Regions from separate parts of the Rhodoferax sp. WC2427 genome, predicted to be linked through region 1. Evidence: riboswitches for the same ligand, from Rfam matches in the RefSeq annotation. Region 1 holds a riboswitch; each other region holds the start of a gene.
What was found. Region 1 has a riboswitch for thiamine pyrophosphate ahead of AB3G31_RS12520 (FAD-dependent oxidoreductase). Riboswitches for the same ligand answer to the same signal wherever they lie in the genome.
Positions count from the first base shown of each region.

Region 1 (5,360 bases):
TCCTCGACCTGGGCTCGAACCAGGGACCTACGGATTAACAGTCCGGCGCTCTACCAACTGAGCTATCGAGGAATATTGCAGCCTCAAATTATAGCGTGGGAATTCACCGTTTCTGTGCGCAGGCCAAAAACTTCTGGATAGTCTGGTGCAATTCGGTGGCGGCACGCTCGGGGTTGGCCGCGGCGGTCAGCGCCCGCACCACGCCAATCGAGCCCACGCCGCTGGCCAGCACCTCGGGCAAGCGATCGGCATCGATGCCGCCGATGGCGACCAGCGGGTAGTTGCGCAGCAGCCTGGCGTAGGCGGCCAGCCGGGCCGTGCCTTGGGGGGCGGTGGCCATGCGTTTGAGCGTGGTGGGGAACACGGCACCCAGGGCGATGTAGCTGGGGCTGACGCGGTCGGCGCGCAGCATCTCGGCGTAGCCGTGGGTGCTGACACCCAGGCGCAGGCCTGCGGTGCGGATGGCATCCAGATCGACCGGCAGCAGCAGGTCCAGGTCTTCCTGGCCCAGGTGCACGCCGTAGGCTCCGGCGTCGACAGCGGCCTGCCAGTGGTCGTTGATGAACAGCAGGGCGGGCGTGCCCTGTACGGCAGCCACGGCGGCAGCGACTTCGCGGGCGATAGCCTGCGGGTCATCCGATTTGAAGCGCAGCTGCACCGTGGGCACACCGGCGCGTGCCATGCGGCCGACCCAGGCGGCATCGGGCAGCACGGCGTACAGGCCGAGTTGCTGCGGGCAGGGCGCAAAGGCCTGCATGCGCGGCCAGGGGCGCAGGCCGAAATCTTGCGGCTGGTCGGGCCAGTCGGTTCCGTTGCCGTTCCGCGCAATTTGCGCCTGCCAGGCCTGGGCGATGCAGGCGGCATCGGCGGGGATGAAGCCAAGCTGCAGGCAGGCACTGAGGCGAAGGGCTTCGTCCGTGGCAGGCAGGGCCATATCGGCATAGCGCGTGGGGATGTCGTGGGGCATGGGGTTTATTCCTGCGCGTGGTGCCAAAACGGCGTGCCGAGCACCGGGGTGCTGGGCTGGGCGGCTTGCTGCTCCAGCATGGCGCCGCCCAGAAAGGCATTGCGCCCGGCCTGCACGGCGTCGGCAAAGGCTCCGGCCATCAACACCGGGTCCTGGGCCAGGGCGACGGCCGTGTTCAGCAGCACCGCGTCATAGCCCCACTCCATCACCTGGCAGGCGTGCGAGGGGCGGCCCAGCCCGGCATCGACCAGCAGCGGCACGCTGAGCCGCTCGCGCAGCACCTGCATGGCGTAGGGGTTGATGGGCCCCTTGCCGGTGCCGATGGGCGCGGCCCAGGGCATCACGGCCTGGCAGCCCACGTCCACCAGCCGCTGGCACAGCACCAGGTCTTCGGTGCAGTAGGGCAGCACCTTGAAGCCGTCTTTCACCAGGCGGCTGGCGGCCTCCACCAGGTTCAGGGTGTCGGGTTGCAGGGTGTAGTCGTCGCCGATCAGCTCCAGCTTGATCCACGGCGTGTCGAACACCTCGCGGGCCATGTGGGCGGTGGTGATGGCTTCCTGCAGGCCATGGCACCCGGCGGTGTTGGGCAGTACCGGTACGCCGGTCTGGCGCAGCAGGTCCCAGAAGCCGTTGCTGTGCGCTTCCGGGTGGTCCAGGTTCTGGCGGCGCAGCGATGCGGTCAGCATGGCGGGCCGGGCGCGGGCAATGGCGTTGCCCAAAATGCTGGGCGAGGGGTAGCGCGAGGTGCCCAGCAGCAGGCGGCTGGCAAACGTTTCGCCGTAGAGGATGAGGGGGTCGTGTGTCATGTTTCAGCCGCCAGTGACGGGGTGGATGATTTCGATGCGGTCGGCCTCTGTGAGGGCGGTCTGCGGGTACTGCGCGCGCGGCACAAAGCTTTTGTTGACGGCGGCGGCAAACGGCGGCCGGGCCTGCAGCAGCGCCACCGCGTCGGCCAGGGTGGCCCCGGTGGGCAGGGTGTGGGGGAGGTTGTTGATCAGGACGTTCATACGGTTTCTATAGCAAGACCCCATTGCTGCGCCAGCACAGAGTGCCCGTTTTCCATAAATTCCAAGGTCGCGTCCAGCATGGCCGGGGCGATCAGAAAACCGTGCCGGTACAGGCCATTGATTTGCAGCACGCGGGCGCCGAGCTGGCGGATGGCGGGCAGGTTGTTGGGCAGGGTGGGGCGGCACTGGGTGCTGGATTCCAGAATGCGCGCCTCGCCAAAGCCGGGGTGCACGCTGTAGGCCGCGCTGAGCAGCTCCAGGCTGGAGCGCACGCTCATGGGCGACATATCGTCGGATTCGATTTCGGTGGCGCCCACCACGAACACGTGGTCTTCTTTGGGCGCGATATACAGCGGATAGCGCGGGTGCACCAGGCGTACCGGGCGGCGCAGCTCCACGCCCGGCGCATGCAGGCGCAGCACCTCGCCGCGCACGGCGCGCAGGCCCGGCCAGTGGTCGCGTGCGCCCAGCCCCCGGCAGTCAAAGACCCAGTCGGCCTGGCAATCCTGGGGCGCGCGTGGGGTGTGCCAGTGCATCACAACCTGGTGTTTTTGCAGCTGCAGCAGCAGTGCGGCCAGCAGTTGGCGGTTGTCCAACTGGCCTTCACCGGGCAGGTACAGGCCCTGGGCGAAGCGGGTGCCGACGCTGGGCTCCAATTGCGCGATGGCGGTGGCATCCACTGCCTGGGGCGCGGGCAGGCTGGGCAACTGCTGGCGCGTGGCCGTCAGTTGGTGGCCAAAGCGTGTGGCCTCGGCCGCGTCTTGCCGGTGCCACAGGATCAACGTGCCGTTTTGCTGGAAAAACACCGGCGCGTCGAGTTGCGCGATCAGCTCCGGCCAGCGCCGCAGCCCGTGCTGGCCCATTTGGACCACGCTGGATTCGGTGATGGCCGACTCGGCCAGCGGGGCCAGCATGGCGGCGGCCACCCGGGCGGCTGCGCCTTCTGCCTCGGGCCCCCCGGCTTCAAACACCTGCACCGTGTGGCCCGCGCGTGCCAGTGCCAGGGCCAGCAGGCGGCCCATCAGGCCCGCGCCGAGGATGGTGGTGGAGAGGCTGGTAGCCACGTGAAAGTCCTATTCAAGGCAGGACAAAACGAGGCTCAGTCGTTGATGGAAATCTTCCCACGCCAGTATTACCTGGATCGGGTATGAGGGTCTTTCTCAGTCCTGCCGCCGCAATTGCAGTAGCCAGACACCCCTGTTTCATCCGCAGCATGAATTACATCACATTCGCTCGCCGATAATTTCCGCATGACCTACCCACCAAGCTCCCCCCGCTACCTGCGCCTGCTGTCCATCGCCGGGTCCGACAGCGGCGGCGGCGCCGGTATCCAGGCCGACCTGAAGACCTTCAGCGCCCTGGGCTGCTATGGCATGACGGCGCTGGCCGCACTTACTGCGCAAAACACCCGGGGCGTCACCGCCATCCACCCTGTACCCCCCGCTTTCCTGAAAGCCCAGCTGCAGGCCGTGCTGGACGACATTGGCGTGGATGCGGTGAAGATCGGCATGCTGCATTCCCCCGAAATGGTGGAAGTAGTGGCCTGGGCCATCGACCACTACCAGCTCCAAAAAGTGGTGCTCGACCCGGTGATGGTGGCCACCAGCGGCGACCGGCTGATGGCCCGCGAAACGGTGCAGGTGCTGGTAGACCAGCTGTTTCCCCGCGCCACGGTGGTTACGCCGAATCTGGACGAGGCCGCCTTGCTGCTGGGCCGCAGCGTGGAAGATGCCGCCGCACTGGAGCCCGCCGTGGCCGACCTGCTGGCGCTGGGTGCGCAGGCGGTGCTGGTCAAGGGCGGCCATCTGCCGGGCAGTGCGGTGGTCGATGTACTGGGCCTGGCCGATGGCACGCGCCAGCGCTGGGAGTCGGTGCGCATTGCCACCCACAACGGCCACGGCACCGGCTGTACGCTGTCGTCCGCCATCGCGGTGTACCTGGCGCAGGGCCAGGCCTTGCCCGAGGCGGTGGGGCTGGCACGCAGTTACATCCTGGGGGCGATCCGCGGCGGGGCCCAGGTGCACACCGGCCACGGCCAGGGCCCGTTGAACCACGGCTTTGCGCCTGTGGCTATGCAGGTGCTCGCCGGAGAAATTTATAAGAAATAAGCCGCTAGCGCTTATTCCATAAGCGTGAGTAGCTACTATTTTTGTAGTGCGTAAGTAATCCGCAGCGGGCGGCTCACCCAGGCCGCCAGGTACACCACGGCCAGCGTGGGCAGGGCCGCGCCGAACTGCGGTGCGTAGGTGGCCAGCAGGTGGTACAGAGCGATGCCGGCCAGCCACAGCGCGGCGGCCAGCGGCTCCACCAGGCGCTGCACCGAGGCGGTGGCATGGCTGCCCAGGCGGCCCAGAATCACGCCGAACAGCGGCACGAACACCGAGCTCAGCATCAGCAAAAACGGCTCCAGGCTGTGGATGGGCAGCACCAGCGCCAGCGCAGTACAGCCCATGGCCAGCAGCAGGCCCCAGCGGCGGATGCTCAGCTTGGGGTGCAGGCTGTGGGCCGATACCGCGCCCGAGTACACGTCGCCATAGGCGTTGTCGATTTCGTCAAACAAGATCAGCCCCAGCGCCAGCAGCCCGCCCTGGGCCAGCAGCAGCGCGGTGACCAGGTCAGTGCCCGGTGCGGCCACCGTCACCACCACCACGCCCAGCGCGTAGCACCAGATATTGGCCAGCGCGTAGCCCAGCCAGGTGCCGGCCATGGCCGATTTGCCGCTGCGGCCGTGGCGGGCGTAGTCGGCCACCAGTGGCAGCCACGACACCGGCATGGCAATCACCAGGTCCATGGCCGACAGCAGGCCCATGCTGCCGTCGCCCGGGCGGCGCCAGAAGGCGGGCGCGTCGGCGGCCAGCAGCTTCTGGGCGAACTGCCAGCTCAGCCACAGCAGCGACAGCACCACCAGCGGTAGGCCAAAGCGGCCAATGAACTTGCGCACCAGGGTCAGCATGGACGCCGCCATCAAGGCGGTCAGCACCGCGCCCCACAGCAGAGTGGTCAGCAGCACACCCTGGCTGCCGCTGAGGTTCCAGCCCAGGCTGTGCTGGGCAATGGCGGCAGTGCCGTCGCGCATGATGACCAGCTCAAACGTGGTCCAGCCCACCAGCTGCACGATGTTCAGCAGCACCGGCAACCGGGCAAAACCGCTGCCAAAGGTGGCATGCATCAGCCCGGCGCTGGACAGCCCGCTGTCGCAGGCGATGCGCGCCACCCAGGCCAGCAGCCCCGCCCCCAGCACCGAGCCCAGCACGATGGCCAGCAGCGCCTGCTGCGTGCCCACGGCGGGCACCAGGTAGGCGCCGATCTGCATCACCAGCAGGCCCACGCCCAGGCTGAACCACAGGGCAGCATGCGCCGCCCCACTGAAAACACGGCCTGCGGCC
Region 1 is NZ_CP162006.1:2,664,692-2,670,051, reverse strand. It holds tRNA gene AB3G31_RS12540 (tRNA-Asn) at 1-72, opposite strand, end outside; gene AB3G31_RS12535 (thiamine phosphate synthase) at 104-934, opposite strand; gene AB3G31_RS12530 (thiazole synthase) at 973-1,773, opposite strand; gene thiS (sulfur carrier protein ThiS) at 1,777-1,974, opposite strand; gene AB3G31_RS12520 (FAD-dependent oxidoreductase) at 1,971-2,996, opposite strand; TPP riboswitch at 3,076-3,183, opposite strand; gene thiD (bifunctional hydroxymethylpyrimidine kinase/phosphomethylpyrimidine kinase) at 3,225-4,082, shown strand; gene AB3G31_RS12510 (cytosine permease) at 4,118-5,360, opposite strand, start outside.

Region 2 (12,605 bases), 390 kb from region 1:
TATCGCCTCCAGCGGCAGCATGCGGCGGCGCGCCGCCACGTACCCGGCCAGGACCAGGGCGAAGAAGGGGAAGGTGACGGCAAGGATGGCTAGCACGGTGCCAACTATACATTTCATAGCTGCTCACGCTCATGCAATAAGCGCTAGCGGCCTAAATGGCGATTTTTTCCAGGTGCCTACGGGCAATGGCGGGTTTATCCATAGTTACATGTTGCCATGCTAGTTGTACGATGTCGCATCACTAACTGGAGACACCATGCCCCTGCCTCGGCACTTTATTTCCCATACCGCCCTGTGCGCTGTTGTGTGCTGCGCAGCAGCATCGGTGGCCGCCAAGACCCTGGTGTATGTATCCAACGCCGACAGCAAGGAGATTTATGTGATGGAGCTGGACGGCCGCAGCGGTGGCCTCACGCTGGTCGAGAAGGTGCCGACCGGGGGCATGGTGATGCCGCTGGCGGTCAGTCCGGACCGCCGGTTTTTGTACGCATCGCTGCGTTCGGCGCCGTTTTCGGTGACCACTTTTGCCATTGCCCCCGACAGCGGCAAGCTCACCGCGCTGGCCACCGTGCCGCTGGCCGACAACATGGCGAATATCGCCACCGACAAAACGGGCCGCTTTCTGCTGGCTGCGTCGTACGGCGGCGACAAGATCTCGGTCAACCCGATTGCCCCCAACGGTCTGGTCGAGGCCACGCCGGTGTCTGTCATCCCCACGGGCAAGAACGCCCACGCCGTGATGACCGATGCGGGAAACACCCATTTGCTGGCCTCCAACCTGGGCAGCGACGCAATGTTGCAATACAAGTTTGACCCCGCTACCGGCCGGGTCGAGCCCGGTACGCCGCCTGCGCTGGCCACGGTCAAGGGGGCCGGGCCGCGCCATTTCGTGTTCCACCCCAACCAGCGCTGGGTGTTTGGCAGCAACGAGCTGAATGGCACCGTCAGTGCCTATGGCTACAACGCCGACCAGGGCACGCTGAACTGGTTGGGCTCGGTGTCGGCGCTGCCTCCGGGCTTCGTCTGGAAAGAGGCGCTGGCCACCGCCGATATCCACCTCACACCCAGCGGCAAGTTCCTGTACGCCACCGAGCGCACCTCCAACACCCTGAGCGCTTACCGGGTGGATGCCGAAACCGGGGGCTTGGCGCTGGTGGGCCAGTACCCCACCGAAACCCAGCCGCGGGGCTTCAACATCGATCCCCAGGGCCAGTATTTGTTGGCCGTGGGGCAAAAATCGCACGCCCTGACCAGCTACCGCATCCACCCGGACACCGGGGCGCTGACGGTGCTGCAACACCACGCCATGGGCAAGAACCCCAACTGGGTGGAAATCATCGACCTGCCTTGAACCGGGGTGCCTGGTGTTTACCGACGCAGCCATTCTTGCAATCTGCATTTCTGGCGCAAACTGCCTCTTCTTGAAAGGACAACACCATGGCAATTGAAACCGCAGTTTTGGCTGGAGGCTGTTTTTGGGGCATGCAGGACCTGGTCCGCAAGCTGCCCGGGGTGGTGTCCACCCGCGTGGGCTATGTGGGCGGCACCAACGACCACCCCAACTACCGCAACCACCCCGGCCACGCCGAGGGCGTGAGCATCGGCTTCGACAACGCGGTAACCAGCTACCGCGCGATTTTGGAATTCTTCTTCCAGATCCACGACCCCAGCACCGTGAACCGCCAGGGCAACGACGTGGGCACCAGCTACCGCTCGGCCATCTTCTACACCAGCGAGGCGCAAAAAGCCGTGGCCCTGGACACCATCCAGGACGTGGATGCCTCCGGCCTGTGGCCCGGCAAGGTGGTCACCGAAGTGCTGCCCGCGCCCACCTTCTGGGATGCGGAGCCCGAGCACCAGGACTATCTGGTGCACCGCCCCAACGGCTACACCTGCCACTTTGCCCGCCCGGGCTGGAAGCTGCCCGCACGCGCGGCACGCTGAGCGTTACATGCTTTTTAGGCTGCTAGCGCTTATTCCATCAGCGTAAGCAGCTATCGTAAAGAGAGCGATGGTTTATAGCTGGACCTGCGTGCTCGTGGCCAGCTCGATGCCCTGGGCCAGCATGCTTTGCATGAATGCGTCGTGCTGGGCCTGGAAACCGGCCACCGGGCTCATGCAATCGGTCAGCAGCACGATGCGCTGCGGCTTTTGGCGGGCCAGGTGCTCGACGATGTGCTCGGTGGTGGCGCGCACGCAGTGGCTGCTGGCTTCGCCTGCAATCAGCAGCACGTCGGCCTGGTCCATGGCGGCCATCAGCGTGTGGTTGAGGCCGGTGGCTTCGTCGTGCGCGTCGGGCACCTCGGCCATGACGGCACTGTAGTGCTCGGTCCAGGGGTTGCTGCCCTTGGTGAGCTTGGTGGCGTTGCGGCCCTGCTGGTCTTCCCAGGCGTTGTAGGCGGCGCGCACGTCGGCATGCACGTTGTGGCCCCAGCTGCCGATTTCGCAGTGCACCGGCCACACCATCAGCAGATAGCGGCCCCGGGCTTCCAGGGCGTCCAGGTAGGCCAGCGTGCGCCCCAGCGCCCCAGGCTGGCGCGGCAGGTACTGGCCTGCGTGCACGGCGGCGGCGGTGATGGTGGTGAACGGCGCCACCGCGCTGCCATCGGCCTGCTGCCAGAAGGTGGGGTGGGCGATGTCGATGCGGTGGTGCGAGTCCAGCGTGAGGGTGATGTCGGTCAGCTGTGGCCCGTGGGCGCGGATGAAGGCCGCCAGGCGCTGCATGTCGGCCGTGGCACCGGCCACGGGCAGGGCGGCGCCCGGCAGATCGCAAAAGTCGTTTTGCGGGTCGATGATGAGCAGGTGGGTGTGGTGCGACATGGCAGTAAAGGCGGTCATGGGGCTGGGGAGCGCAGGGAGGACAGCAGGGATGACAAGGATATGCCGTTGGCTTGCAAGGCCTCATAGCCCACTGCTGCGATCAGGCCCAGCATCATGACGATGGCGAGTACCCAGGGCGCGCGGCTGCGGCGCCGTGGTCGGGGCTGCGGGGGCAGGGGGGGCATGCTGAATGCAGGCTTTGCGGGCGCGGGAGGCGGTGGCGCCACGGGGGCCGGTGGGGGGGTGGGCGATGCTGCGGCGACCGGGGTGGCTTCGGGTGATGGCACCGGCGCTGCGGGCGGGGGCGGCACGGGAGAGGCCATGGAGGGGGCAGTAGGTGCGGCAGCGGGCTTGGCGAAAGGCATGGCCTCGGGTTTGGCCATGGCCTGCTCCAGCAACGACATGCGCTGGGGTGAGGATGGGGGCTGGGGTGGGGGCAACGCGGCGGCACAGTGGGCGCACACGGTCGCGTCGCGGGCGTTCTCGCTGTGGCAGGCGGGGCAGAGGTGGCTCATGTTTCAACTCGGGTAGGTGGGGCGGGCAGGCGTAAGTCCTGTGGGGGCAATGTCACATGGTGACAGCAGCCACCCACGATAATCGCGCTCCATGGACATTCTCATGCAACTTCTCGACTTCATTCTCCATGTAGACAAATACCTGGAGGCCTTTGTGATCAGCTATGGCCCCTGGGTCTATGCACTGTTGTTTCTGATCATCTTTGTGGAGACCGGCGTGGTGGTCATGCCGTTTCTGCCCGGCGACTCCTTGCTGTTTGTGGTGGGCGCCATGTGTGGCGTAGGGCTGATGTCCTACCCCGTTGCGGTGGGCCTGCTGCTGGCGGCCGCCATCCTGGGCAACCAGAGCAACTATGCGCTTGGCCGCTTTTTTGGCCCTAAGGTGTTCCAGTGGGAAGACTCAAAATTCTTCAACAAGAAAGCCTTCAACCAGGCCCATGCGTTTTACGAACGCTACGGCGGCGTGACCCTGGTGGCCGCGCGCTTCATGCCGTTTGTGCGCACCTTTGCGCCGTTTGTAGCCGGGGTGGCCATGATGGGCCGCGCCAAATTCACGTTTTTTGACGTGCTGGGCGGTGCGCTGTGGGTGGTGGGCATCGTCACCATCGGGTACTTCTTTGGCAACTTCCCGTGGGTCAAGCACAACCTGGACAAAATCATCTGGGCCATGATTTTGATCCCGGCGGCGCTGGTTGTGTTAGGCGCGCTAAAGGGCCGCAATGCGGGCAAAGCCGAAAACGCCTGATGCTTAAATTTTAGGCATCGTAAGCTTTATCCATATAAATCAAGCACTTAACCTTCCTATACAAGTGCTTGGCAGGGTTATCCACACCTTTATCCAGTGTTGGCAGGGAGAACTTGGAGCCGGTGGACAACCACTACAATCCGGTTTTTCACCGGGGGTGTCTGGATCTCAAAACCAGACTGAGAAATACCCCACACCTGATCTGGGTCATGCCAGCGGAGGGAGCGTGATGGGGTCACCCTCTTGGCCTTTTCATGCGTCTGCCGCTGGCGCACTGAAAGGCAACCATGCTGCACCGCCGTCGTTTCACCCTGGCCGCCACCGCGCTGGCCGCATTCATTTCCCTCCCTGCCCTGGCTGACGACGCCCCGCTGCGGGTGCTGGTGCACAGCTCGTTCTCGCTGCCCAAGCCGCTTCTGGCCCAGTTCGAGGCCGAGTCTGGCGTCAAGCTCAGCATCATCAAGGCGGGCGATGCGGGCGAGATGCTCAACAAGCTCATCCTCACCCGTGCCCAGCCCATCGCCGACGTGGTGTTTGGCCTGGACAACGCGTCCGTCGCCAAGGCACAGGCCAACAAGGTGCTGGAGCCGGTGGCCTACACCCAGGGCTCGGCCACCGCCCAGGTGGACGCCAACGTGGTGCCGGTGGACTACGGCTTCGTCAACCTGAACTTTGACAAGGCGGCCTTCGCCAAGAGCGGCCTGGCCCTGCCCAAGACCCTGGAAGACCTGGCCCAACCCGCCTACCGCAACCTGCTGGTGGTGCCCAACCCGGCCACCTCCAGCCCCGGCTACGCGTTCTTGCTGGCCACCATTGCCGGTATGGGCGAAGAAAAGGCCTTTGACTGGTGGGCCCGCATGCGCGGCAACGGCGTGAAAGCCGTAAAGGGCTGGACCGAGGCCTACTACACCGAATTCAGCCGCAACGGCGGCACCCGCCCGCTGGTGGTCAGCTACGCCAGCAGCCCGGCGGCCGAGGTGTTCTACAGCAAGGAAAAAATCACCGAATCGCCCACCGGCAACCTGTTCCTCAAGGGTGGCGTGTTCCGCCAAGTCGAGGGCGTGGCCCTGGTGGCCGGTGGCGGCCAGCGGGAGGCGGCTGGCAAGTTCATCCGCTTCATGCGCTCCGGCGTGGTGCAAGAGGCTTTGCAAACCACCATGTGGATGTACCCCATCGAAGCCCACACGCCGCTGGCCGACGTGATGAAGCACGCCGTGGAACCCACCGCCTTTGACAGCCTGCCCGCCGAGACGATTGCCGACAAGGGCACGGGCTGGGTGGCGCGCTGGACGCAAGTCGTCTTGAAGTAGATGCCGCCTCGCCGTTGGCGATCGGCCGCGTTGGCCCTGCTGCCGCTGCTGGCCTTGGGCGTGCTGCTGGTGGCCCCGGTGCTGCGGCTGGCGGGCGAGGGCTGGTGGGGCGATTTGGCCACCCAAACACCCAGCTCCCCGTGGGCACTGTGGACCGATCCGTATCTGCGTTGGCGCGTGCTGTGGTCGGTGCTGCAGGCGGCGGCTACCTGCATCGCCGCGCTGCTGCTGGGCTTGCCCGTGGCCTGGGTGCTGGCGCGCTGGGAGTTTGCGGGCCGCAGCCTGGTGCTGCGCCTGTTGATGCTGCCGTTTGTGGTGCCCACCCTGGTCGCCGCGCTGGGCGTGCTGGCGCTGTGGGGGCCGCGCGGGGTGTTCAGCGGCTGGCTGGATGTCCACCTGCAAGACACGCCTTGGCTGCTGCTGTACGGGAACCTGTTCTTCAACCTGTGCGTGGTGGTGCGCGCCGGGGTGGACGCGCTGGAGCACGTCAGCGCGCCGCGCGTGGCGGCGGCCCGCACGCTGGGGGCCACGCCCTGGCGGGCGTTCTGGCGGGTCGAGTGGCCCGCCATCCTGCCCTGGCTGGCGTCCAGCCTGTGCCTGGTGTTTTTGTACTGCTTTGCCGGGTTTGGCCTGGCCCTGGTACTGGGTGGCCAGCGCTACGCCACGGTGGAGGTGGAGATCTACACCCTGGTCGCCCACGAGCTGCAACTGGCCCCGGCCAGCCTGCTGGCGCTGTGGATGCTGCTGTTGACCGGCACGGTGGCTTGGGGCTACGCGCTTATTGAGAAACGCCTGGCCACGCCCACCCGCGTGCAGCCCATCGCCCGCCAGCACCCCAGCCGCCCGGCGCACTGGCTGGGCGTGGCCGCGGCACTGGGCGTGCTGGCCTTCTTTTGCGCCGCGCCGCTGGTAGCCATTGTGTGGCGCGCCGCCCATGCCGGCTGGGACACCTGGGCGCTGGTGGCCGACGTTGAGACGCTGGCCGCGCTGTGGAACACCCTGCGTTTTTCCGCCACCGCGCTGCTGCTGGCCACCGTGCTGGGCGTGCTGCACGCGCTGGCCGCGCAAAGCTCCGTAGCGATGCGTGCCGCCGCGTTCCTGCCGTTTGTGGTGTCGCCCATCACCGTGGCTTTCGGCCTGCTGCTGCTGTACCCGCAATGGACCGCCAGCCTGCCGCTGCTGTTGTGCGCCTACGCCGTGCTGGCCTATCCGTTTGTCGCCAAGTCGCTGGCATCGGCCCTGGACAACGTGCCCGAACACCTGCCCCAGGCCGCCCGCAGCCTGGGCGCCAGCCCCTGGCGCGTGTTCTGGCGCGTCACCTTGCCCATGGTGGCCCCCGCACTGCGCCGGGGCATGGCTTTCGCGGCGGCTACCGCTCTGGGCGAATTTGCCGTGACCCTGTTTTTATCCCGCCCCGAATGGGCCACGCTGACCACGCTGATCTACCAGCGCCTGGGCCGCCCGGGTGCTGCCAATGGCGATGCGGCTCTGGTGCTGGCCTGCGTGCTGATGGCGCTGGCCCTGGCCGCATTTGCGTTGATCGAAGGCCCACGCCGGACAGAATCTCCCCATGCTTGAACTGCGCTTCATCACCAAACACTACGGCCCGCGCTTGCTGGCCGACCAGCTCAGCCTGCAAGTGGCCGAGGGCGAAATCGTCGCCTTGCTCGGCCCCTCGGGCAGTGGCAAAAGCACCTTGCTGAAGATTGCCGCCGGGCTGGAGGCCGCCGAGTCGGGGAGCGTCTGGTTCGATGGCCAGGACATCAGCCGCCTGCCGCCCGAGCGGCGCGGCTTTGCGCTGATGTTCCAGGACTTTGCGCTGTTTCCGCATCTGGACGTGCGCGACAACGTAGCCTTTGGCCTGGTCGAGCAGCGGGTGCCCAAGGCCCAGGCCCGCCAGCGCGCTGAAGTCCTGCTGGAGCGCTTCGGCCTGGCCAACCACGCCCGGCACCGGGTCTGGACGCTTTCGGGTGGCGAGCAGCAGCGCGTGGCCCTGGCACGGGCCCTCATCACCGCGCCCCGTGCGCTGCTGCTGGACGAGCCGTTTTCCGCCCTGGATGCCGCCCTGCGCCGCGACCTGCAGGCTGAATTCCGCCAGCGCATCTTTGAAGCCGGTATGGCCACGGTGTTGGTCACCCACGACGAAGCCGAAGCCCAGGCCATGGCCACGCGCGGCCTGCGGCTGGTGGCAGGGCGGCTGGAGCAGTTATGGTGATTTGCTCCTAAATAAGTAGCTTCTTGCGCTTATGGAATAAGCGCTGGAGGCCTATTTCTTATAAATCCGCAGACGCCTGCGGGCTTGGCAAGGTGCTGCCGACATGCACCAAATTGAGGCAAAACTGGGCCTTATACCAAACAAGAATCGCTTATGTGCATTATTTCGTGCGGGCGCGCACCGGCTCTGTGCGATACTAGGGTTAACCCTGAAAAATGGGAAACGGATTTACCCCAGGACATTTTGGCCATGCACATTCTTTATTTATTTTGGTTCTCCGCACGCAACGCGGTCAACGCCATCGGTCGCCATCTCGACCAGCAAGACCAGCGCGATGTAGACAGCTATCTGGGCAAATCCCAGTCGTTCGCCGACCTTGAGTCCCGCGAACGCCAGTGGCTGCAATCCCAGTAATTTTTACCATTTTCAGGCGCCGTGCCTGAGTCCTTTTTGGAGTTTCACCATGCAAGTTCTGTATTTCATCAAATCCCTGTTCGCCGTTGCCCAAATCCAGTTTGCCCCCGGCGAGCGCGTCAACCTGGTGCGTCGTGGCAGCATCGAGCGCACCGACGGCTACGTGCTGGCCCAGACCGACAAGGGCGTGCTGGTCGAGTGGCCCCGCGCTGGCTCCAGCCTGGTGAACTCGACCGACCTGACCGTCATCGTCTAAATCTGCTTGGTTATTGGGTGCCGAAAATACGGTCACCCGCATCGCCCAGACCGGGCACGATGTAGCCGTGGCTGTTGAGCTGGCGGTCGATGGCGGCGGTATAGATGGCCACATCGGGGTGCGCAGCCTGCAACGCGGCCACGCCTTCGGGGCAGGTCAGCAGGCAGACAAACTTGATCGACTTCGGGTTCAGCTCCTTGAGCCGCTCCACCGCCGCAATGGCCGAGTTGCCGGTGGCCAGCATGGGGTCCACGATCACCACATCGCGCTCTTGCATGTCCTTGGGCATCTTGAAATAGTACTCCACGGCCGTCAGCGTCTTGGGGTCGCGGTACAGGCCCACATGGCCTACGCGCGCGCCCGGCACCACGCTGAGCATGCCCTCCAGAATGCCGTTGCCCGCGCGCAGGATGGACACAAACACCAGCTTCTTGCCGTCGATCACCCGGGCGGTCATGGTCTCCAGCGGGGTTTCGATCTCCACGTCTTGCATCGGCATGTCGCGCGTGACCTCGTAGGCCATCAGCGAACTCAGCTCGTTGAGCAGGCGGCGGAAGGTGTTGGTGCTGGCATCCTTGCGGCGCATCAGCGTCAGCTTGTGTTGCACCAGCGGGTGGTTGATCAGGTGGACGTTGCTCATGGTGTGCTTCTTCAATGGGTTAGAAAACGGTGCCATCGCTGGCGATGTTCAGGGGTGGTGTACCGCCCCGCAAGCGCTGGGCCAGCACGCGGCCTGCGGCCCATGTGCCGCCCTCCAACACGCAGGCCAGCGGCATTTGCGCGGCGGTAAGGCCTAGCTCGGCGCGCACCAGCGGGGCCAGTTCGTCCAGCAGGGCCACCGTCAAAGCGCGCCATTCGACGATGCATTCGTCGCCTGCGGTGTGCGCCTGGGTGGCCAGGGCCGGGTCTTTCAATACCAGCACGCCGCTGTCGAGCAACAGGCCGCCGTTGCGGTATTCGGGCAGACCGGTCAGTGCGTCCAGCCCGGTCACGGTCACATCGGCCCATTCCAGCGGCTCCAGCAGCGAGTAGGTGAGCCACTGCGACAGCTTGTGGAAGGGCATCCAGCCTGCAGATGCACCTTCGCCGGGCACGGCGCTGTGCTGCCAGCAGTCACCGAGCGCAATCTCGGCCCCATCGTCAGTTTTGATAGCATTTTGTGCAGGCCAGATAGGCGACAGCGTGGCAAGCAGTGCGCCAAGAATGTCGTGCGCCGCCACCGTGGGCTCGTCGGTGTCGGTAGGCACCAAGTGGTCAAACAAGCGGCCCGGACGGCACAGTCCACCCGCACCGCCAAACACTTCGGGCTGGGCTGCAACTACCTCGCCCAGGCGGCGCAACAGGGTGGCGCGGCCTTCCAGCCCGACCAGCGGGTTTTCCACGCCGACCTGGAAGGCATCGCCCAACTGGCGCGAGGTGAGGGACTGCAGGCCCAGCGCGTCGGCCTGGCAGGGCTGGGTGGGTTTGCTGGAAAACAGGCCTTTGGTGAAGGCGTTGAAGCTGGCCACGCCCAGGCCTTCGGAGCGGCTGAGCTTTTGGCCCGTGCGCGGGTCGGTGTAGCTCCAGTCGGGGCCCGCGCCTGCATCCAGCAGCACGCTGACGATGGCCAGGTCGATCTGCGCGCGGGCCCGTTTGGCCACCGAGACCTTGCCCAGCTCTTCGGTCATCTGGTCCACGCGCTTTACGCCGCCCGCCTCAAAATGCCGCCAGCGGCTGTGGTACGGGATCTGCAGGCTGGGGTAATTTGTGCGGGTGACCTCGGCCACCAGTTGCGCGGTGGGGGCCAGTGCGGCATCCACCACGGTGAAATACTGTGAATCGCCCGCACGGGCGCGCGCCAGCAGGCCCTGGGCCCGCGCACGGATGGTGTTTGTAGAGCGTAATAGGGCTCCAGCGCTTACTGCATCAGCGTGAGCAGCTATTAAAGTTGTAGTCATTCAGTCAATCCACGGCCCTTGGCCTTTTTGAGTTCTTCGGCATCCGGTACGGCACCGGGCGTGAAGTAGCCCGCGGCCATTTTCGCGTCCATTTCCACTTGGGCATCGGCGGGGATCATGTGCTCGGGGATATTCACCCGCTGCACCACCTCGATACCGGCGCGGGTGATGGCGTCGTATTTCATATTGCTCATCGACACCAGGCGGTGGATCTTGCGGATGCCCAGCCAGTTCAGCACGTCGGGCATGAGTTCCTGGAAGCGCATGTCCTGCACGCCCGCCACGCATTCGGTGCGGTTGAAATACTGGTCGGCGGTGTCGCCCCCCACCTGGCGCTTGCGGGCGTTGTAGACCAGAAATTTGGTGACTTCGCCCAGAGCCCGGCCTTCCTTGCGGAAGTAACTCACCAGGCCCACGCCGCCGCGCTGCGCGCCCTGGATGCATTCTTCGATGGCGTGCGTGAGGTAGGGGCGGCAGGTGCAGATGTCGGAGCCAAATACGTCCGAGCCGTTGCACTCGTCGTGCACGCGCGCCGTGAGCTCCACCTCGGGATTCGCCAGGTCGCGCGGGTTGCCGAAGATGTAGGCCGTCAGGCCGCCGATGGGCGGCAAAAACACTTCCAGGTCGCTGCGGGTCACCAGTTCGGGGTACATGCCGCCGGTTTCCTCGAACAGGATGCGGCGCAGTTCGGCCTCGGTGCAGCCAAAGCGCTTGGCCACTTCGGGCAGGTACCACACGGGTTCTACCGCCACCTTGGTGACCATGGCCGCGCCGCTGGCGGTGAGGAATTTGCCGTCGGCCTTCAGACGGCCCGACTGCAGCGCTTCGATGACTTCGGGCAGGATCACATGGGCCTGGGTGACGGCGATGGTAGGGCGGATGTCGTAGCCCTCGGCCAGTTCTGATGCAAACACGTCGGCTACCGTGGCGCCCCAGGGGTCCATGGCCACGATGCGGCCCGGCTCGCTCCATTGCGGGTAGGGGCCGATGATGTCGGTGGGCATGGTGTTGGTCAGGTCGGCCTTGTGCTGCGGCGACAGGCCGCCCGAGGCAACTGCAAGCGCGCGGTAAATGCTGTAACTGCCGCTGTGCGTGCCGATGACGTTGCGGTGGCTGCGTTTGGTGGTGGTGCCCACCACCGGGCCGCGTTCGGCGGCGGTAGCGGCCGCCCAGCGGATGGGCAGTGCGCCGTAGCCGCTGGCGTGCGAGGTGAGGCGGATGTGGCTGGTTTGCGCGGGAGCCATCGAGCCGGTGGCGGTGTCAGCGGGCATAAAGAGTCCTCAAATGGCGTATCGATTGACTTATCAAATAGCGTAACAATTTCGGTGCACGCTATGCATTTTGCATGCCGAACCGCTGCCAAACTGCCGCTTGCGGGGCGGGTGTCAAAAAACCTTCATTCAGCTGCCCTACATTGGCAAAAACGCAGCGGATATCCCGCAATGCACAGCCCGCACATGGGCAAAAAAGGCCACCTTGAAAACCAAATCCCTTATCCATTGTGCCCTTGCAGGCCTTGTCTCTGGCATGGCGCTGACAGCCTGCGGTGGCAGCGATGACGCGCCCGCTACCTGGCCGCCGGTGCCGACCTTGATCGGCCACCGGGGTGCGCCCGCATTGCGCCCGGAGCACACGATCGCCTCCTACACCCAGGCCATCGAAGACGGTGCCAACATCATCGAGCCCGATCTGGTCAGCACCAAGGACGGCGTGCTGGTGGCCCGCCACGAGAACGCGATTGCCATCCTGAACGCCGACGGCAGCGTGCGGGAGGCCACCACCGACATCGTGGACCGCCCCGAGTTCGCTTCCCGCAAGGCCACCAAAACCATTGACGGCACCGCGATCACCGGCTGGTTTACCGAAGACCTGACGCTGGCCGAACTGAAAACTCTGCGCGCCCGCGAGCGCATCCCGGCCATCCGCCCGGCCAACGTGGCCTACAACGGCCAGTTCCAGGTGCCCACCTTCCAGGAGGTGATTGACCTGGCCAAGGCCAAGTCGGCAGAAAAAGGCCGCACCATCGGCATCTACCCCGAAACCAAGCACCCCACCTACTTCAAGTCGATTGGTTTGCCGCTGGAGAAGCGCCTGGTGGACACCCTGGCGGCCAATGGCTGGAACTCGAAAGCCGCACCGGTGTTCATCCAGTCGTTCGAGGTGGCCAACCTGAAAGAAATCCGCACCTTGACCACGGCGCGCACCGTGCAACTGCTGTCGTCCAGCGGTCGCCCATATGACTTTGTGGCGGCTGGGGCCAGCGAGACCCGCAGCTATGCCGACCTGGTCACCCCCGCCGGGCTGAAGGAAGTGGCCAGCTACGCCAACGCCATCGGACCGAGCAAAGACATGGTGATTCCACTGGTCAGCGGCAACCTGGGTACGCCCACGGC
Region 2 is NZ_CP162006.1:2,270,845-2,283,449, forward strand. It holds gene AB3G31_RS10765 (AEC family transporter) at 1-96, opposite strand, end outside; gene AB3G31_RS10770 (lactonase family protein) at 257-1,351, shown strand; gene msrA (peptide-methionine (S)-S-oxide reductase MsrA) at 1,438-1,944, shown strand; gene AB3G31_RS10780 (cysteine hydrolase) at 2,017-2,820, opposite strand; gene AB3G31_RS10785 (hypothetical protein) at 2,835-3,335, opposite strand; gene AB3G31_RS10790 (VTT domain-containing protein) at 3,427-4,080, shown strand; TPP riboswitch at 4,224-4,322, shown strand; gene AB3G31_RS10795 (thiamine ABC transporter substrate binding subunit) at 4,368-5,390, shown strand; gene AB3G31_RS10800 (ABC transporter permease) at 5,391-6,968, shown strand; gene AB3G31_RS10805 (ABC transporter ATP-binding protein) at 6,961-7,605, shown strand; gene AB3G31_RS10810 (hypothetical protein) at 7,855-8,019, shown strand; gene AB3G31_RS10815 (hypothetical protein) at 8,069-8,275, shown strand; gene upp (uracil phosphoribosyltransferase) at 8,286-8,915, opposite strand; gene AB3G31_RS10825 (URC4/urg3 family protein) at 8,935-10,212, opposite strand; gene AB3G31_RS10830 (GTP cyclohydrolase II) at 10,209-11,483, opposite strand; gene AB3G31_RS10835 (glycerophosphodiester phosphodiesterase) at 11,740-12,605, shown strand, end outside.
Region 2: linked by a shared signal. The riboswitch ahead of AB3G31_RS10795 (thiamine ABC transporter substrate binding subunit) and the one ahead of AB3G31_RS12520 (FAD-dependent oxidoreductase) in region 1 are both predicted to bind thiamine pyrophosphate.

Region 3 (12,605 bases), 1.4 Mb from region 1:
CTGCTTGTGCTTATGGCATAAGCGCAGGCTGCCAATTTCATGCTTAATTCTGATGATCTGGCCCGTCCCTGTGGCGGCAAAATACACATATGACCCAATCCATACCCGATATTTTTGCCAATAACCGTGCCTGGGCCGCCGAGATGGAGCGCGAGCGCCCCGGTTTTTTTACCGAACTCACGCGCCAGCAAAAGCCCAAGTACATGTGGATCGGCTGCTCCGACAGCCGCGTCCCGGCCAACGAGATCATGGGCCTGGCGCCGGGCGAGGTGTTTGTGCACCGCAACGTGGCCAACGTGGTGGTGCATTCGGACCTGAACGCGCTGTCCACCGTACAGTTTGCGGTGGACGTGATCAAGGTCGAGCACATCACCGTGGTGGGCCACTACGGCTGCTCGGGCGTGGCGGCGGCGCTGGCCGGCCAGCGGGTCGGCCTGGCCGACAATTGGCTGCGCCACATCCAGGACGTGCGGGACCGCCACTGGAACCTGCTGGACCAGATTGCCGAACCCCAACGCCATGACGCGCTGGTCGAGCTCAACGCCATTGAGCAGGTGGTCAACGTCTGCCAAAGCACCGTCATGGTCGATGCCTGGGCGCGGGGCCAGAAAGTCACCGTGCACGGCTGGGTCTACGGCATCCACGACGGCCTGCTGCAAAACCTGCACATCACGGTCAACGGCATCGAGGGGCTGGAGGCGGCCTACCGGGCAGCGGTGGCGGGCGTGGCCGGTGCCGTGCGCGGCCAGGCAGGGCGCGCAGCGGGCTGAGAAGCCCCGTCTGGGTAGACTGTGCCCATGTTTCCCCAACGCCTGGATTCCCCGCTCGCCTACGACATTGCCAAGGCCATGGTGGACGGCTTCAACCGGCATTACCGGCTGTTCCGCTCCGAATCGGCCCGGGCCAAGCACCGGTTTGAAACCGCCGACTGGCACGGCCAGCAGCGGGCCCAGCGCGAGCGCATTGAGTTCTACGACCTGCGGGTGCGTGAATGCTCGACCCGGCTGGAGCGCGAGTTCAAGGCGGGGGAGCAGGGCATGGATGTGTGGCAGCAGGTCAAGCTGCACTACATCGGCCTGCTGGTCGACCACCGCCAACCCGAACTCGCCGAGACCTTTTTCAATTCGGTCACCACCAAGATACTGCACCGCAGCTACTTCCAGAACGACTTCATCTTCGTGCGCCCGGCGGTCAGCACCGAGTACCTGGAAGCCACCGAACCACGCCCCACCTACCGCGCCTACTACCCCACCCGCGCCAACCTGGGGGCCGTGCTGCTGCAGATGGTGCAAGACTTCGACCTGCAGCGCGCGTTTGGCGACCTGGTGCGCGACATCGCCTATGTAGAGGCGGCGGTGCGCCTGCAACTGGGCGAGGTGACGCTGCGGGCCAATTTCCAGATCCAGGTGCTCACCAGCCTGTTCTTCCGCAACAAGGGGGCGTACATCTGCGGCAAGGTGATCAACGGCTTCCAGGAGCACCCGTTTGCCCTGCCCATCCTGCACGATGCGCAGGACCGCCTGGCCATCGATGCCGCGCTGTTTGGCGAAGACGACATGCTGTTGCTGTTCAGCTTTGCGCGCGCCTACTTCATGGTGGACATGGAAATCCCCAGCGCCTACGTGCAGTTTCTGCGCAGCATGATGCCGCGCAAGCCGCGCAATGAAATCTACAACGCGCTCGGCCTGGCCAAGCAGGGCAAGACCTTGTTTTACCGCGATCTGCTGCTGCACCAGCGCCATTCCACCGACCAGTTCCGCATTGCGCCGGGCATCAAGGGCATGGTGATGCTGGTGTTCGACATGCCGTCGTTTCCCTACGTGTTCAAGGTCATCAAAGACTACTTTCCGCCGCAAAAAGACACCACCCGCGAGCAGATCAAGGCCAAGTATTTGCTGGTCAAGCAGCACGACCGCGTGGGCCGCATGGCCGATACGCTGGAGTACAGCGAGGTGGCATTTCCGCGCGACCGGTTCAGCGACGCAGTGATTGCCGAGCTGGAAAAGTGTGCCCCCAGCCAGCTGGAAATCAGCGACCGCGATGGGGATGGGCAGCTGGAGGTGGTCATCAAGCACGTCTACATCGAGCGCCGCATGATCCCGCTCAATATCTACCTGCAGGAGGCCTTTGACGCGGGCCCGGACGACCGCCGGGCCCGCGCCCAGATCGAGCGCTCGGTGGTCGAGTACGGCAACGCCATCAAGGACCTGGTGGCCGCCAACATCTTTCCCGGCGACATGCTGTGGAAGAACTTTGGCGTGACACGCCACGGCAAGGTGGTGTTCTACGATTACGACGAGATCGAATACCTCACCGACTGCAACTTCCGCACCGTGCCCCAGCCGCGCAACGAAGAGGAGGAAATGAGCGGCGAGATCTGGTACCGGGTCGGCCCCAAGGACGTATTTCCCGAAACTTTTGGCCCCTTCTTGCTGGGCAACCCGCTGGTGCGCGAAGCCTTCATGCGCCACCACGCCGATTTGCTGGAGGCCAGCTTCTGGCAAGCGCACAAGGAGCGCATCCAGGCGGGCTACGTACACGACGTCTTCCCGTACGAGCAGGACAAACGCTTCGGGGCGGCTTGAATTCAGCGTGAGGGTGTGAAAAAGTTCCGGTTCACGCCGGGCTTTACCCTTGTTTTGTACACACGCATGCAATTTTCAATTTAAAAATATGTGCGGACGATAAAATTCCTGGGCTTTCCGTGACCGCCTTGCTTGCGTTCACCTGCCACATCCATGCGGTCCACCGCCATGTATGCCCCCACCAAGACACAGGAAAAATTCACACCATGGACAATTCAAAACTTCGACTGCGCGCCTGGCACGGGGGGCGTCTGGGCGCCGCAGTGGTGCTGGGCGTGGCGCTGGCCGCCTGCCAGACCCCACCGCCCGCACCGGTGGCCTACACCGGCCCCACGCTGGATATCGAGCAAACCGAGCGGGGCGTGCAAATTGTTCTGCCTGTCACGGTGTTGTTCGCCACCGGCGAGTACACCTTCAAAACCGAGGAAGCCGCACCCTACCTGGACCGCCTGGCCAGCTTGCTGAAAAACAAAACCACCCACGATGTCAGCGTGGAGGGCCATACCGACAACGTGGGGGGCCTGGATATGAACCAGACCTTGTCCGACAACCGGGCCCGTGCGTTGCGCAAGGCCTTGGAAGAGCGCGGTGTCGAGCCCCGGCGCATCGTCTCCGCAGGCTTCGCCTACCACCGACCGGTTGCCTCCAACGCCAGCGACCAGGGGCGCACGCTGAACCGCCGCGTCGAGCTGATGGTGCTGGACGAAAAGGTGGAAACCTTGACCCAGGGCGAACCCGCCAACGCGTTTGCGTCGGCTTTCGACAAACTGCGCAAGATGGTGGACGAAGGTCTGATCCAGCTACCGGACAATCGGTAATGTTGCGCCGGACACTGCTGGCCGCTGCAGGGACTGCACCCTGGCTCGCGCAGGCGGCTGCGGCCAGTCCCAAAATCGGGGTGGCCCTGGGCGCCGGTTCGGCCCGGGGATTTGCCCATATCGGCGTGCTCAAGGCCCTGGTCGAGGCCGGTCTGGCCCCCGAGGTGGTGGCGGGCACCAGTGCCGGGTCCCTGGTCGGCGCGTTTTATGCCGCGGGCTACACGCCCTGGCAGATCGAAGAGGTAGCACTGCGGCTGCGCGACATCGAAATCGTCGATCTGGGCCAGGGCAACAAACGCGGCATGTTCACTGGCGAAACGCTACAAAGGCTGGTCAACCAGTACGTCAAGGATGTGCCCATGGAGCGCTTCAAGCGCCGGTTCGGCGCGGTGGCCACGGTACTGAAATCTGGCGAACTGCGCCTGTTGTCTGGCGGCAATGCCGGTGCGGCCGTACGCGCATCGTGCTCGATTCCCGGGGTGTTTGTGCCCTGTGTGATTGGCGACGAGGAACTGGTGGACGGCGGCCTGGTCAGCCCCTTGCCCGTCAAGGCTGCCCGCAGGCTGGGAGCCGATGTGGTGATTGGCGTGGACGTGGGCGTGTTGCCGCAAAACAGCACCCGTGCGGGCCTCTACGAGGTGATTCTGCAGTCGTTTGAAATCATGGGCCGCTCGCTCTCGCAGCTGGAGGGGCAAACCGCCGACTTCCTGGTCCGCCCGGACACCGCTCGCTTTTCCAGCACCGATTTCACCGTGCGCAAGGAAATCGTCCAGGCGGGCTACGAGTCCGGTGTGGCGGCCTTGCCTGCCTTGCGCCAACTCCTGCGGGCGCGGGGCTTCAGCCTGGGCCGGACCGGCTAGCCGATGCCGTACACTGCGCGCTGCCCGGGGTGCGCAGTGGCTGCGCTGAGATGGAATCCAAACCCGCGAACTTGATCTGGTTCATACCAGCGTAAGAAGAGCTTGACGACTGCGTCCTATCCCTGGAGGGTACGGGCGCTTACCGTCTACACGTCCCAGCCGCAAGGCAGCGGGGCATCTCCTTGGGGGTTTGCGCGGTCTGGCTGCGCATTCCGGGCTCCACCATCCAAAGGAGACCCCATGAACGCACCCGACAAATTCGCCCAGTTACTGCGCTACGCCTGCGATCCACTGCCCGCCAGTACCAAGCGCTACATCCAGGGCAGCCGCCCCGACCTGCGCGTGCCGCTGCGCGAAATCATGCAGAGCAACGGCGAGGCCGTCACCGTCTACGACACCTCCGGCCCCTACACCGACCCCGCCGCCCAGATCGACGTGCGCGCCGGTCTGCAGGCCCTGCGTGCGGGCTGGATCGAAGCCCGGGGCGACACCGAGGCCTACGCCGCCCGCATCCTGCACGCGCTGGACGATGGCCGCAAGAACGATGAGAACGAAGCGCTGCATCTGTTGCGCGCACAGGCCAGTGGCCTGCAACGCACACCGCGCCGGGCGAAGGCCGGTGCCAATGTCTCGCAGATGCACTACGCCCGCCAAGGCATCATCACTCCTGAAATGGAATTCGTCGCCCTGCGCGAGAACCAAAAGATGGAGTGGATGGCCCAGTACGCTGCCAACACCGAGCGCGACCAGCGCCTGGCAGGCAACAGCTTCGGTGCCAGTATCCCGAAGGTGATGACCCCCGAGTTCGTGCGCTCCGAAGTGGCCCGCGGCCGCGCCGTGATCCCGCTCAACATCAACCACCCCGAAGTCGAGCCCATGGCCATTGGCCGCAACTTCCTGGTCAAGATCAACGCCAACATCGGCAACTCGGCCGTCACCTCCAGCATCGAAGAAGAAGTCGAAAAACTGGTCTGGGCGATCCGCTGGGGTGCCGACACGGTGATGGACCTGTCCACCGGCAAAAACATCCACACCACCCGCGACTGGATCATCCGCAACAGCCCTGTGCCCATCGGCACCGTGCCGATCTACCAGGCGCTGGAAAAAGTGGGCGGCGTGGCCGAAGACCTGACCTGGGAAATCTTCCGCGACACCCTGATCGAGCAGGCCGAGCAGGGCGTGGACTACTTCACCGTGCACGCCGGTGTGCGCCTACCGTTCATCCACCTCACCGCCAACCGCATGACCGGTATCGTCTCGCGCGGCGGCTCCATCATGGCCAAGTGGTGCATTGCCCACCACCAAGAGAATTTCATCTACACCCACTTCGATGAGATGACCGAGATCCTGAAGGCCTACGACGTCAGCTACTCGCTCGGCGACGGCCTGCGCCCCGGCTCCAGCGCCGATGCCAACGACGAGGCCCAGTTTGCCGAACTGCGCACCCTGGGCGAGCTGACGCAACGCGCCTGGCAGCAGGACGTGCAGGTCATGATCGAAGGCCCCGGCCATGTGCCCATGCACATGGTGCAGGAGAACATGACCGAGCAGCTCAAGCACTGCGGTGAGGCCCCGTTCTATACCCTGGGCCCGCTGACCACCGACATTGCGCCCGGCTACGACCACATCACCAGCGGCATAGGCGCGGCCATGATCGGCTGGTTTGGCACTGCCATGCTGTGCTACGTCACGCCCAAGGAGCACCTGGGCCTACCCGACCGCGACGACGTGAAGGTGGGCATCATCACCTACAAGATCGCCGCCCACGCCGCCGACGTGGCCAAAGGCCACCCGGGTGCGCGCTACCGCGACGACGCGCTGTCCAAGGCCCGCTTCGAGTTCCGCTGGATGGACCAGTTCAACCTGTCGCTGGACCCCGAAACCGCGAAGAAATTCCACGACGAAACCCTGCCCAAGGACTCGGCCAAGGTGGCGCACTTTTGCTCCATGTGCGGCCCCAAGTTCTGCTCCATGAAGATCACGCAAGAGGTGCGCGAGTACGCCAAGAACCTGGGTGTGAGCGAAGCCGCCGCAGCCGAACAGGGCATGCTGGAAAAGTCGCAGGAATTCAAAAGCGCAGGCGGGGAAATCTACGTGCCGGTGAACGCGGTGATCCCGATCGCACAAGGCTAGGCGCGCGGAAGCGGCAGTGCTGCCGCTGCGCAGGGCGTGTGGACACCGCACGCCCTGCGCAGCTTTTTACAACCTGCACAAGAGCTCGGGAATTGGCGGTATTTTCCAAGTTCCTATAACAGATTTTCTTTGTTTTATCTGTTCGTTATACAACATATCGATTTTTCTTACACTCGGATTTGTGAAAAGGTATTTTTTCCTTATAAGTCGTTGATTCAAAGGGATTTTGAAAATTGGCATGTACATTGCTTGTAACAAATGTATCAGCGCCAATAGTGGTGCTCGCCTTGCCTCTAAAACCTGGATATTTCATGAAAAACGTATTTAAGACTGCCGCTATGTATGCAGTCGTTGCTGCAGCTGGTTTCACATTGCCGGCCTTCGCTGCGCCCACACCGAGTTTTGTCGTGGATCCAAGTTTTTTTGGTTATGTTGCACCCACTTATAATGCCAACTTCATGAATGGATCGGCATCGACGTTAATCGCGTTGAATCCAATCGCCCAGACCATGTCAGGTATTGGCTATATTCAGCTGACTTCATTTACCGATGCGCAGGGAAGCTTATTGGGCGCCGGTGATACGGGTCTAGGATTGAGCAATACCAAGGGCTACGCGTTGTGGGCCGAGTACAGCTACACCACAAGTTTGTTGAGCGGGTCTTTCGGCGCAGTTGGCAGCACCTACACCGTGAATTCATTAACCTCTACTTTGTGGGGTGAAAAATCTGACGGATCCAATAGCGTATTCAGTATGGCAAATAATGCCGACGCCAGCAGCGGCACGGTGGTGCATTCGTCGGATACGGTTTTGTTGGGTTCGGGTTCGGGCATCGTGGCCTCGTCCAGTATCAATGAATTATTTGGCACTTCGTTAAATGCAACTCTGGCATTTTCCTTAACTGCCGATGGGGCATTGTTTTTTGTAACACCCAATCCTTTTTACGACACCTTGTTCACTAGCTTCACCAATACATCGGGCGGTTTTGATGCGGCAACCAATGGTTTGGTTGCGATTAACAATGCTTCTGGTGGCGTGGACTTTGGAAACACCCCTGTGAATAAAGTGCCTGAACCCGCCAGTATTGCTCTACTCGGTTTGGGACTGGTCGGTTTGGCCGTTTCACGCCGCCGTCGCGCTGAAAAGTAAATCGCACGGTGAACCATGCATTAAGGGGCCTAGGCCCCTTTTTTAATGGGGAAAATGAATCCCGATAGCCACCGCTTCTTGGCACCCCGGTATCTGCTGGCGGATGGCGCCGGGCCCTTCTGCCCGGGGCGCCATGCCATTCGCCGTGCCGCACCTGCCGGGCCAGCAGGCGTACAGTGCCTCTAAAGGAGTGCCACCATGCCCACCACCGACCCCATCGTCATCCTGTCCGCCGCCCGCACCCCCATGGGGGCATTCCAGGGGGCCTTCGCCACGCTGGCGGCGCACGATCTGGGCGGGGCGGCTATTGGGGCGGCGGTGGCGCGGGCGGGGGTGGACCCGGCGCGGATCGACCAGGTGGTGATGGGCAACTGCCTGATGGCGGGGCAGGGGCAGGCTCCGGCGCGGCAGGCGGGGTTCAAGGGCGGGCTGGGGCAGGGCACGGGGGCGGTCACGCTGTCCAAGATGTGCGGCTCGGGCCTGTTTGCCACCATGATGGCGCACGACATGCTGGTGGCGGGCAGCCACGACCTGGTGGTGGCCGGGGGCATGGAGAGCATGACCAACGCGCCCCACCTGCTGCCCCAGGGGCGCAGCGGCATCCGCATCGGCCACGGCCAGGTGCTGGACCACATGATGCTGGACGGGCTGGAAGATGCCTACGAGCCGGGCCGCTCCATGGGCAGCTTTGGCGAAGACTGCGCAGCGAAATACGGCTTTACCCGCGCGGCGCAGGACGCGTTTGCCACCGCCAGCGTGCAGCGGGCGCAGGCGGCGATTGGCTCGGGCGCGTTTGCGGCAGAGACCACGCCGGTACTGGCCAAAGGAGCCGAAGTCACCACCGACGAAGCCCCGGGCAAGATCCGCCTGGACAAGATCCCCACGTTGCGACCGGCGTTCAAACCCGACGGCACCATTACCGCTGCCAGCAGCTCGTCCATCAGCGACGGGGCGGCGGCCCTGGTGCTGGCCCGCGCCTCCACCGCCGCGCAGCTGGGCCTGCAGCCGCTGGCGCGCATCGTCGGCCACGCCACGTTTGCCCAGGCACCGGCCTGGTTTTCCACCGCGCCGCTGGGGGCCGTGCACAGGCTGCTGGCCAAGATCGGCTGGGGTGTGGCCGAGGTGGACCTGTGGGAAGTGAATGAGGCCTTTGCCGTGGTGCCCATGGCGCTGATGGCCGAGCTGGACTTGCCGCACAGCCAGGTGAATGTGCATGGCGGTGCCTGCGCGCTGGGCCATCCCATCGGCGCCAGCGGTGCGCGTATTCTGGTGACGCTGCTGCATGCCCTACAAGCCCACGGCCTGCGCCGGGGCGTGGCCACGCTGTGCATAGGCGGCGGCGAAGCAACCGCTCTGGCGGTTGAAATACTATAAAAATAAGAGCTGCCTGCGCCGATGGGATAAGCGTGGGCGGCCCATTTGCTTTGAATGCAGGGCTGGGGGAGCCGGACCGCCTCCAGCGGCGCCTATGTGGAAAATACGTTAGTACTTGCCCCCTGCGGCAGGGTCCAGCAGCGTCCCAGGATGCGGGCTCTTACCACCAGGAGTTTGCATGTCTTTATTCAAAATGTTTTCTGTGGCGGCGGCTGTGGCCGTGGTGGCCGGTGCGTCTATGCCCGCTGCCGCGTTCGATGGCTGGCACCTGGACAACGCCACCGCCATTCCCGGCAAAGGGTCGGCCTGGGACTATGTGTCGCTGGATGCCGGGCGCGGCCATTTGTTCATCGGCCGCCGGGGCGCGGGCCTGCAGGTGTACGACATCGCCACGCACAAGGCCATCGCCGTGGTCGGCAGCACCGCCAGCGACAGCTCCAACGGTGCGACCCTGATGCCGGAGTTCGACCTGGGCATCTCGTACAACGAAAACGGCACCATCACGCCCTTCAAGCTGTCCACCCTGGAAGCCCAGCCCTCGGTCAAGCTGGGCGAGGAGCTGGATGCCACCCACTACGATCCCAGCACCCAGCGCATCGTGGTGAACATGGCGGCGGGCAAGGACGGCACCGAGCTGCTGGTGCTGCAAGCGCCCTCGCTCAAGCAGGTGGGCTCCATCAAGGTCAGCACCAAGAAGCCCGAGCATGCCGAGGCCGACGGCCAGGGCAATTTCTACATGGCTTCGCGCGATGAAAACGCGGTCTACCGCATCAACACCAAGGACATGGTGGTCACCGCCCAGTGGCCTACGCCGGGCTGCGCCCAGACCAACGGCCTGGCGCTGGATGCCGCCCACCACCGCATCTTTCTGGGCTGCCGCGGCAGTGCCACGGTGAAGCCCTCGTTTGCGGTGATGGATGCCGACAACGGTGCCATCCTCTACACCGCCGAGATCGGTGGCGGCAATGATGAGGTGGTGTATGACGCCAGCCTGAAGCGGGTGTTTTTGGCCAATGGCGTGAACGCGGTGCTCAACGTGTTTGAGCAGGTGGATGCCAATACCTACAAACCGTTGGAAGCCCTGGGCACCCAGGCCGGTGTGCGCACCATGGCGATGGACCACGGCAGCAAGAAGATCTATGCCATCACCGCCGAGGGCAGCGCCGACTACGCCAAGAAGATCACCACCAGCGTTTCGCCCTACTACGCGAACACGTTTTTTGACGACAAGTTCTACGTGCTGACCTACAGCAAGTAAAACGGTATTGCTATTGAAGTGATAGCTGCTTTCGCTGATGGAATAAGCGCAAGCAGCCGATTTTTTATAAATCTCAGCTTTTCGCCAGCAGCGTGGCCACCTCGGCGGCCGAGCGCACGCCCAGCTTGGCGTAGACCCGGGCGCGGTACACCTCCACGGTGCGCATGGAGACGTGCATTTCGTCGGCAATCACCTTGTTGAGCTTGCCTGCGGCCACGCGGTGCATCACGTCCTGCTCGCGCGGGGTGAGGCCGGCCAGCTTGGCACCGCGTGCGTCGCCTTCGGCCAGGCGCAGCTGCTGGGCGGCCTCGGCCGCCAGTGCGTCGCGTACCCGGTCCACCAGGGCGGCATCGCCAAAGGGTTTTTCCACAAAGTCGAACGCGCCTTTTTTCAGCGCCTCCACCGCCATCGGGATGTCGCCGTGGCCGGTCAAGAAGATCACCGGCACCGGCACGCCGCGCGCCACCAGGGTGTCGTGCACCTGCAGTCCCGACATCGGCTCCATGCGCACATCCAGCAGGATGCAACCGCGCACCGGCGTGGGGCCGTCCAGGGCGGCCAGAAAGGCCGGGCCGCTGGCATAGCTGCGCACATTGAAGCCGTGCGAGCTGAACAAGAACTCTAGCGCTTCGCGCACCGGGGCTTCGTCGTCCACCAGGTGCACGGCAACGGTGTCGTAGGGGTGGGTCATAGGGTGGATTCCTCATCGTGCGCGGGGTGGAGGGCGGTGTCGAATACCGGCAGGCTGAACGACAGGGATGCGCCGCCCAGCGGGCTGGTGCCAGCGGCCATGCTGCCGTGGTGCAGCTCGATGATGGAGCGGCAGATGGCCAGCCCCATGCCCATGCCGTCGGCCTTGGTGGAGTAGAACGCAGTGGTTAATTGCTCGATGCTGCGGCCTTCCAGGCCGGGGCCGTCATCGCCCACGGCCAGGCGCACCTGCTGCGGCGCCGGGAGCGGGGGCAGCGTGGTGGCGATCTGGATGCACCCGCCGGAGCCCTTGGCCGCCAGCGCATCGGCGGCGTTGCGCACCAGGTTGATCAGCACCTGCTCGATGAGGATGGGGTCGGCAAAGACCGGCGGCAGGTCGGGCTGTACCGCCCAGTCGATCTGGATCTGCTGGCGTTGCAGGTCGCGCTGCAGCAGCTCCACCGCACGGCGCGCCACGGCGGCCAGGTCGCAGCGCTCGCGCTGGGGCGCGCGGCGGGTGAGGAATTCGCGGATGCGCTGCACGATGCGCCCGGCCTCGGCGGCCTGTTCGCCCTGGTTTTTGAGCGCCTTGAGCAGCGATGCGTTGGCGTTGGCATCCTGGCCCAGCATGCGCTGCAGGCCGGCGTTGTAGCCAATCACCGCGGTGAGCGGCTGGTTCAGCTGGTGGGCCAGGGCCGAGGCCACTTCGCCCAGCGTGGTCAGGCGCGATTGGGTGGCCATGGCCTCGGCCTGGTGGCGCTGGCGTTCTTCGAGCTGCTTGCGGGCGGTGATGTCGATGATGGAGCCCATCCAGCCGATCTGGGTGCCGTCGGCATCGATGAGCGGCGACTCGAACACCATCACGTTGAGCTGGTGGCCGTCCTGGTGGCACCACACGGCTTCGTAGCCGTCGCGCGGGGCGTGGCCTGCCAGGTTGCTTTTGTGGCGCTGCATCACCTCGGCCAGAGACTCGGGCGGCCAGTAGGGCATGGGCGGTGCCAGCCCCACCAAGGCCTGGGCGGGCAGGCCGACCATGTCGCAAAAGGTGCGGTTGACAAACAGGATGCGGCCATCGGCATCGCGCGCGCGCAGCCCCACCAGGGCCGAGTCTTCCATGGCCTGGCGCCAGGCGGCTTCGGTGCGCCACGCGTCTTCGGCCCGCGAGATCTGCCGCATCTGGCGGCGCAGCAGGGCGGTGGCCACCAGCATCAGCCCCAGGAAGCCGCCCACCAGCACGATGGGCAGGCTGCGCCAAAACGGGCGCTGCACTTCGCGCAGGCTCAGTTCCAGGTAGGTGCCGGGCATGTTGCCGCCGACCTGCACCTTGTAGCTCTCGTGCAGGGTGGGGTCGAGCCGCAGGGGCACTTCGTCCACCGAGGCAATCGCCTGGTCGGAGCTGTCGATCAGCTCCACATCGTATTTGCGGGTCAGCCACCAGGGCGCGCCGCGGCGCAGCAGCAGGGCGGCGGAATAGCGCACCACCAGCCTGTCGGCCCCGGCGGGCTGCACCAGGTGGGCCGACACGCCCGCGCTGTCCAGGGTTTCGCGGATGGCGGTGTCGGTCATGGGGTGCTGCTCGGGCACGTGGGCCACGATGCGGTTGTTGGCGTCCAGCCAGGTCACGCTGAGCCAGAGGCGGCGCAGGCCTTCGGCCACATCGGCGTTGGCCGCCAGCGCCCGGGCATTGCGCGGCAGCTGGGGGATTTGCTTGGCCAGGTCTTGCAGGTGGGCCATTTCCA
Region 3 is NZ_CP162006.1:4,073,971-4,086,575, reverse strand. It holds gene can (carbonate dehydratase) at 90-770, shown strand; gene aceK (bifunctional isocitrate dehydrogenase kinase/phosphatase) at 798-2,585, shown strand; gene AB3G31_RS19040 (OmpA family protein) at 2,792-3,403, shown strand; gene AB3G31_RS19035 (patatin-like phospholipase family protein) at 3,403-4,263, shown strand; TPP riboswitch at 4,279-4,379, shown strand; gene thiC (phosphomethylpyrimidine synthase ThiC) at 4,504-6,396, shown strand; gene pepA (flocculation-associated PEP-CTERM protein PepA) at 6,708-7,544, shown strand; gene AB3G31_RS19020 (acetyl-CoA C-acyltransferase) at 7,743-8,918, shown strand; gene AB3G31_RS19015 (YncE family protein) at 9,097-10,176, shown strand; gene AB3G31_RS19010 (response regulator transcription factor) at 10,250-10,867, opposite strand; gene AB3G31_RS19005 (sensor histidine kinase) at 10,864-12,605, opposite strand, start outside.
Region 3: linked by a shared signal. The riboswitch ahead of thiC (phosphomethylpyrimidine synthase ThiC) and the one ahead of AB3G31_RS12520 (FAD-dependent oxidoreductase) in region 1 are both predicted to bind thiamine pyrophosphate.